Regions from separate parts of the Frondihabitans sp. PhB161 genome, predicted to be linked through region 2. Evidence: predicted binding sites of a transcription regulator. Region 2 holds the regulator's gene; each other region holds the start of a gene.
What was found. Region 2 encodes LexA, which represses DNA repair genes until DNA is damaged. Its sites were predicted from a motif close to TCGAACANNTGTTCGA; they were not measured.

Region 1 (2,268 bases), on a different contig from region 2:
ACGTCGGCGGGGTCGCCGGCGATAGCGCGCAGAAGCCAGTCGCGCCAGCCGGTGGCCTCGTCGGCGAAGCCGTGCAGGATGAGCGCCTGCAGAGTCATCGACGCATCGCGAAGCCAGACGTAACGGTAATCCCAGTTGCGCTGCCCGCCGAACTGCTCGGGCAGGCTCGTGGTGGCGGCTGCGACGATGCCGTTCGTGTCTTCGTGGGTGAGCGCTCGGAGCAGCAGGAGCGAGCGGTGCACCTCCGAGGAGTAGACGGCGGGGGCGTCGGAGTGGGAAGCCCATTCCTGCCACCACGAGACCGTGTCGAGGATCCGCGCCCCGACGTCGATCGGAGCGGGCGGCTCGCGGTGCGACGGATACCAGGTCAGCGACAGATCGACGGTCTCACCCTCGGAGACGTCGAAGGTGGCCTCGTGGGTGTGGTCGGAGGCGGTGAGCTTGGGGCCGCGGACGACGACGGCGTCGGGCCCGGCGATCGCGATCAGTGCGGTCGTGCCGGGCTCGCCCCGGCCGGCGGCGATGTCGGCGGAGTCGGGGATCTGCCTGATCCAGGGAATAGCGGTCGTGTAGGCGAAACGGATGCGGAGGTCTTCGTGCATCGTCACCGTGCCGCGGATGCCGCGGATTCGCCGGACGACATCGGCGCGCCTGTCGCCGTAGGGCATCAGGTCGGTCACCTCGACCTCGCCGGTCGTGGTGACCCAGCGCGTGGTCAACACGAACGTGCTGTCGACGTACGAGCGGGTGGCTGTGGCGGCCTCATCGCTCGGCGCGACCAGCCAGCGACCGTTATCGTCGTCGCCGAGAAGCGCGGCGAACATCGACGCCGAATCGAACCGGGGGAGGCACAGCCAGTCGATGCTGCCGTTTCGGCCGACCAGGGCGGCGGTGTGACAGTCGCCGATCAGTGCATAGTCTTCGATCGCTAGGGGCATGGGCTCATCAAATCACTCGGGAGCTTCGAATCGGTCGAACCAGGGCGGAGTCAGGCGAACAGCTGCTGATCGACCTCGTCGTCGAAGACACCGAGCAGCAGCCACTCGTGGCTGACCGGATCTCGGGCTAGGTCGAACGTGCCGTCGACCCTCTGCGCGCCATCGGTGAGGGGAAGGGCGTCGACTCGCCAGACCGGCATCTCGATCAGATCGGCGCCAGCCCCGCGGGGCGCTCGTTTCGCCGACGCCCACCATGCCTGCCGGGTGATCCAGTACTCGGGCGAGCTGACCACCCCGTAGACGACGCGGCGCCAGGTGAAGCGGAGGGGTAACCCCTCGTCGGTCGTCTCGACCGGTACTCGCTCGTCAATTTTCATGTGCGCCCCATTCGTCTGATTCGAAGATACGTTCGAATTCTAGAAATCGCCACCGACATTCGCGCCCGTTTCCAGCCCCCACCCGGCCCCCAACCCGGCCCTCTCCGAATTTGAAGGAGATCCGGGTGCGTGACCCCGTCGGATCCTTGTGTTTGCGTTTCGCCCGGAAGGTTTTTCCTTCAAATTCGGAGAGGCAACAGGCCAGCCACCTGAGAAGGAAGCAGAGACCGGGAGTCCGCGGCTGAGCGCTCCCTACCCGAGACCCGCCGACCCGAGCAGAGTGAAGACATGAAGACGACAGGAAACACCATTCTCATCACCGGCGGCACCTCAGGACTCGGCCTGGGGCTCGCCCAGCGATTCGCCGCTGCGGGCAACAAGGTCATCGTGGCCGGGCGCCGCGCCGAGCTGCTGCGCGACATCGAGGCGAGCAACCCGGGGATCACCGGCCTCGAGCTCGACGTCGCCGATCCGACATCGATCGCGGAGGCGTTCACGAAGGTGACCGCGTCGGATCCTGAGCTCAATGTGGTGATCACCATGGCCGGGATCATGCAGCCGGAAGACCTGCACTCGGCCGGATTCCTCGAGACCGCCGAGAAGACGATCACGACCAACCTGCTCGGGACGATCCGCACGATCGCCGCGTTCACCGAGTTCTTGCAGACCAAGCCGGACGCCACGATCATGACCGTCACCTCGGGCCTCGCCTACACGCCGCTCGCCCTGACGCCGACGTACAACGCGACCAAGGCCGCGGTGGCCTCGTTCACCGACATCCTGCGCCTGCAGCTCGCCGACACGTCGGTCGAGGTGCTCGAGCTGGTCCCGCCGGCGGTCGCCACGACCCTGCTCGGTCAGGATCAGGACGACAGCGGGCGCGCCATGCCGGTCGACGAGTTCCTCGACGAGGTCATGTCGATCCTCACCGAGCGACCGGACGAGAAGCAGGT
Region 2 (2,268 bases):
CCGCGACTTCAAACGGCGGCTGCAGGCGGCACCGGATGTGGCCCACTGTCTGCACCCGACCGGAGACGCGAACGGCGCCACGCGTGAGCGCGGCGCCGAGGGACGGTCAGAAACCTGATCAGCTCTGGCTGTACTGCACCGGGATGGCGAGCGACTGGCCCGGCATGACCTGCGTCGAAGAGAGGTCGTTCAACTTGACGATGTCGGAGATGACGTCGCGCGGGTCGGAGTCGGGAGCGACGCCCTCTGCCACCTGCCACAGGGTCTCGCCCGCCGCGACGGTGACGTGGTCGAAATGGACGTTGCCCGCGGAACTCGTCGCCACGGCGCTGCCACCGGTGAGCAGGAAGCCGGCAATGAGGGCGAGTGCGGCAACGACGACGGCGAGCGTCAGAACCAGTCGACCACGGCGCGTGATGCGGAGGTGGGTCGGCACGTTGGTGGGGACCGGACCCGAGGTCGAAACCGTCGCGGCGCGGGAGGTAGAAGGAACCAGTGCGGTGATCGTAGCGCTCATGCTGTTGCCTCTCTTATCGAATGCGATCGGCCCGTAAGACTGCGGACTCGAAGGCGTGTTCCGAACATATCTTCGATTACAGCCGATTTCAAGGGCTCGGTACCAGAAACTCGACAAAAAACACGCGACACACTCGAACATGTGTTTGTTCTGCCATATCTGACCGGATACAGTTTCGATCGGTGGGATCAGTAGACCAGCGACCACCGACATTCGAGAGGGCGAGATGGCACGCGAGACCGCACGACGCGAAACCCAGGGCGATCACGGCGCCGACGTGACGTCTCTGAAGAAGGCCCTCACCGCGAAGCAGACGCTGATTCTCACGGCGATCCGTGACTCGATCGGCAGCCGCGGTTACCCGCCGAGCATGCGCGAAATCGGCGATGCGGTCGGGTTGGCCTCTCTCTCCAGCGTGACGCACCAGCTCAATCAACTCGAGCTGGCGGGAGCGATTCGCCGAGACCCGAACCGGCCACGCGCTCTCGAGGTTCTTCTCGAAGACCCGGCCAAGTCGGATCCTGAGCCCTCGATCGTCCGTTATGACGACGACGACAACATCACCGCCCGGGTGCCCCTGGTCGGCCGAATCGCCGCGGGTATTCCGATCACAGCGGAGCAGCAGGTCGAAGACGTCATGCCGCTGCCCCGCACGCTCGTCGGCAAGGGCGAACTGTTCATGCTCAAGGTCGTAGGCGAATCGATGATCGACGCTGCGATCTGCGACGGCGACTGGGTGGTCGTCCGTCAGCAGGGCAACGCCGAGAACGGCGAGATCGTCGCCGCGATGCTCGACGACGAGGCGACCGTCAAGGTCTTCCGTCAGCGCGACGGGCACACCTGGCTACTCCCCCGCAACTCGAACTTTGAGCCGATCGTCGGCGATCACGCGCAGATCCTCGGCAAGGTCGTCGCTGTGCTGCGGTCGCTCTAGTAGCCCTCGGAAGTACGAAGACCGCCCTCGAGCCGAAGCTCGGGGGCGGTTTTCGTGCACTCGGCAGAAGTGTCCGCCTCTAGTGCGCGAACTCCTGCAGTGTCGGGGCGTCCTGCGGATAGACCCGGGCTGTCACCCGAGTGCCCTCAGCGACGTATTCGACGTCGACGACGCGTCCGATCTCGTGGATTCGAGACACGACATCACCGCGATCGAACGGCACGAGTAGATCGAGCTCGACCTCGGGCCGGGGCAGCAACTCGGCGATCCGCGCTCGCAACTCGTCGATACCGGCGCCCGTGCGGGCCGACACGAAGATCGCGTCGGGCACCATGCCCTGGAGTACCAGCCGCTGGCTCTCGTCGATCAGGTCGCTCTTGTTGAAGACGACCACCTCGGGAATGTCACGCCCGTCGACCTCCGAGATCACCTCTCGAACCGTCGCCAGCTGAGCAGCCGGATCGGGGTGCGATCCGTCGACGACGTGAACGATGATGTCGCTGTCTTGCACTTCTTCGAGAGTCGACCGGAAGGCCTCGACTAGCTGATGCGGGAGGTTGCGCACGAATCCGACGGTGTCGGAGTACGTGAACGGCCGGCCATCGTCGGTCGACGACTTGCGGACGGTCGCGTCCAGCGTCGCGAACAGGGCGTTCTCGACGAGAACCCCGGCGCGGGTCAGACGGTTCAGCAGGCTGGACTTGCCGGCGTTGGTGTAGCCGGCGATCGCCACGCTCGGAACCGTGTTGCGCACCCGGTTGGCCCGCTTCGCGACTCGAGCCGGCTTCATCTCTTTGATCTTCTTGCGAAGAATCGC
Region 3 (2,268 bases), on a different contig from region 2:
CCGGCGCCCTCGCCTACGTCGTCAAGCCGTTCACCCCCAACGACCTCCTGCCCGCGATCGAGATCGCTCTCTCGCGCTACACGCAGATCATCACCCTCGAGGCCGAGGTCGCCGACCTGGTCGAGCGCTTCGAGACGCGCAAGCTCGTCGATCGCGCCAAGGGCCTGCTGAACGAGAAGATGGGTCTCACCGAGCCCGAGGCCTTCCGCTGGATCCAGAAGGCGTCGATGGATCGCCGTCTCACCATGCACGATGTCGCCCAGGCCATCATCGAGCAGCTCAGCGTCAAGAAGTAAGCGTCAAGAAGTAGCTGTACTCACCGCGGCGGCCGGTTCCCTCTGGGAGCCGGCCGCTTCTACGTGCCCGCCCCTCTCCTTCGAATTTGAAGGAGATTCTCGCCCTCGCTCCCGCAGATCCCTATGAATTCGTCAGCTCGCCGAGGTTTCTCCTTCACATTTGCAACGGAGGCGCGGCTAAGGCTCCAGGCGGCTGCCGCCTAAGACGTACGCGCATCGCGAAGGATGTTGGTGATCCGCACCGTCGAGAGGCGCCGCCCCTCCTCGTCGGTCATGACAATCTCGTGCGTCGTCAGCGTGCGGCCCAGGTGGATCGCTGTGCACGTGCCCGTGACGACGCCCGCCGAGGCGGCTCGGCTGTGCGAGGCGTTGAGCTCGATGCCCATGGCGATGCGGCCCGGCCCGGCGTGGACGCTCGCAGCCATCGACCCGAGCGACTCGGCGAGCACGACGTGAGCCCCGCCGTGCAAGATGCCGACCGGCTGCCGATTGCCGTCGACCGGCATGGTGGCGACCGCGTGCTCGGCGCTCAGCGCAACGATCTCGATGCCCATCTTCTCGGCGAGCTCGCCGGCGCCGCGGCCGTCGAGGAAGGCGAGGGCGGCGGGGCTGAACGGCTGGTCGGTCACGATTTCTCCAGGGCGGCGAGAGGGAAAAGAGCCCAGGATCCGAGGCCAAGACGAGTGTCGGAGGGGGCGGCTAGGCTGACGGGGTGCCGAGCTCAGAAAAGCCTACCCTTCTCGTAATCGACGGTCATTCCCTGGCCTTCAGGGCCTTCTACGCCCTGCCCATCGACAGTTTCGTCAATCGTGACGGCCAGCACACGAACGCCATCCACGGCTTCATCTCGATGCTGCTCAACCTGCTCAAGAACGAGAAGCCGACTCACTTGGCGGTCGCCTTCGACATCTCCCGGTATTCGTTCCGCACGCGTGAATACCCCGAGTACAAGGGCACCCGAAACGAGACTCCGGTCGAGTTCGTCGGTCAGATCCCTCTGCTCGAAGAGGCGCTGCACGCGATGGGCATCACCACGATCACCAAAGAAGACTTTGAGGCCGACGACATCCTCGCCACCCTCGCCGCCCGGGGGTCGTCCGGCGGCTACAAGGTGTTCGTGGTCTCGGGTGACCGCGACGCCATCCAGATGGTCAACGACGACGTCACACTGCTCTACCCCTCGGCCCGCGGCGTCACCGATCTCACGCGCTACGACCGCGACAAGGTGTTCGAGCGCTACGGCATCGAACCCCACCAGTACCCCGAGGTCGCGGCCCTCGTCGGCGAGACGAGTGACAACCTGATCGGCGTCGACAAGGTCGGCGAGAAAACGGCCGTGAAGTGGATCAACCAGTTCGGCTCTCTTGACGAGGTCGTGGCGCACCGCGACGAGATCAAGGGCGTCGTCGGCGACAAGTTCCGCGAGCAGTACGACCGCGCCGTCCGCAACCGCAAACTCAACCGTCTCGTCACCGACGTCGATCTGCCGGTCGGCCCCGACGATCTCGAGCGACGCCCGATTGACGTGCCCGCCGTGCGCGAGGTGTTCGATCGACTGCAGTTCCGCACGCTGCTCGAGCGCGTGGTCGCGTTGGCCGAGGGCGGTGCCGCCGGATCCTCGGCTCCCACCGCAGGCGTCGCCGCCGAGCCCGAGGCACCCTCCGGCCCCGTCGTCCCGGTCGTTCGCACACTCGTCGACGAAGAGCTGGCGCACTGGCTGCGCACCCACGCCGCCGCCGACAAACCGCCGGTCGGCGTGTCGGTCGAGTACGGCAGTGACGGCACAGTCACCGGCCTCGGCATCGCGGCCAGCGACGATTCGGTCTACATCCCCTGGGCGGCGGGCCGAGGCGACTACGTGGCTCTCGAGGCGTGGCTCGACGCCGACTCACCCAAGGTCGTGCACGACGCCAAGCGCGCGTACAAGGCGCTCAAGCGAGTCGGTCTCACCCTAACCGGCCTCGTCGGCGAC

Region 1: EDF39_RS14660 (DUF6504 family protein) is a predicted target of LexA. The motif match lies at 1,336-1,351, and genes of this name have one in related genera.
Region 3: EDF39_RS13355 (hotdog fold thioesterase) is a predicted target of LexA. The motif match lies at 906-921, and genes of this name have one in related genera.

What each region holds. Positions count from the first base shown of each region.
Region 1 covers NZ_RKQW01000003.1:581,658-583,925, reverse strand. The annotation lists gene EDF39_RS14665 (glycoside hydrolase family 15 protein) at 1-938, opposite strand, end outside; gene EDF39_RS14660 (DUF6504 family protein) at 989-1,315, opposite strand; gene EDF39_RS14655 (SDR family oxidoreductase) at 1,604-2,268, shown strand, end outside.
Region 2 covers NZ_RKQW01000002.1:19,872-22,139, forward strand. The annotation lists gene EDF39_RS08865 (LysM peptidoglycan-binding domain-containing protein) at 119-517, opposite strand; gene lexA (transcriptional repressor LexA) at 744-1,451, shown strand; gene hflX (GTPase HflX) at 1,531-2,268, opposite strand, start outside.
Region 3 covers NZ_RKQW01000003.1:291,327-293,594, reverse strand. The annotation lists gene EDF39_RS13360 (ANTAR domain-containing response regulator) at 1-296, shown strand, start outside; gene EDF39_RS13355 (hotdog fold thioesterase) at 497-850, opposite strand; gene polA (DNA polymerase I) at 1,009-2,268, shown strand, end outside.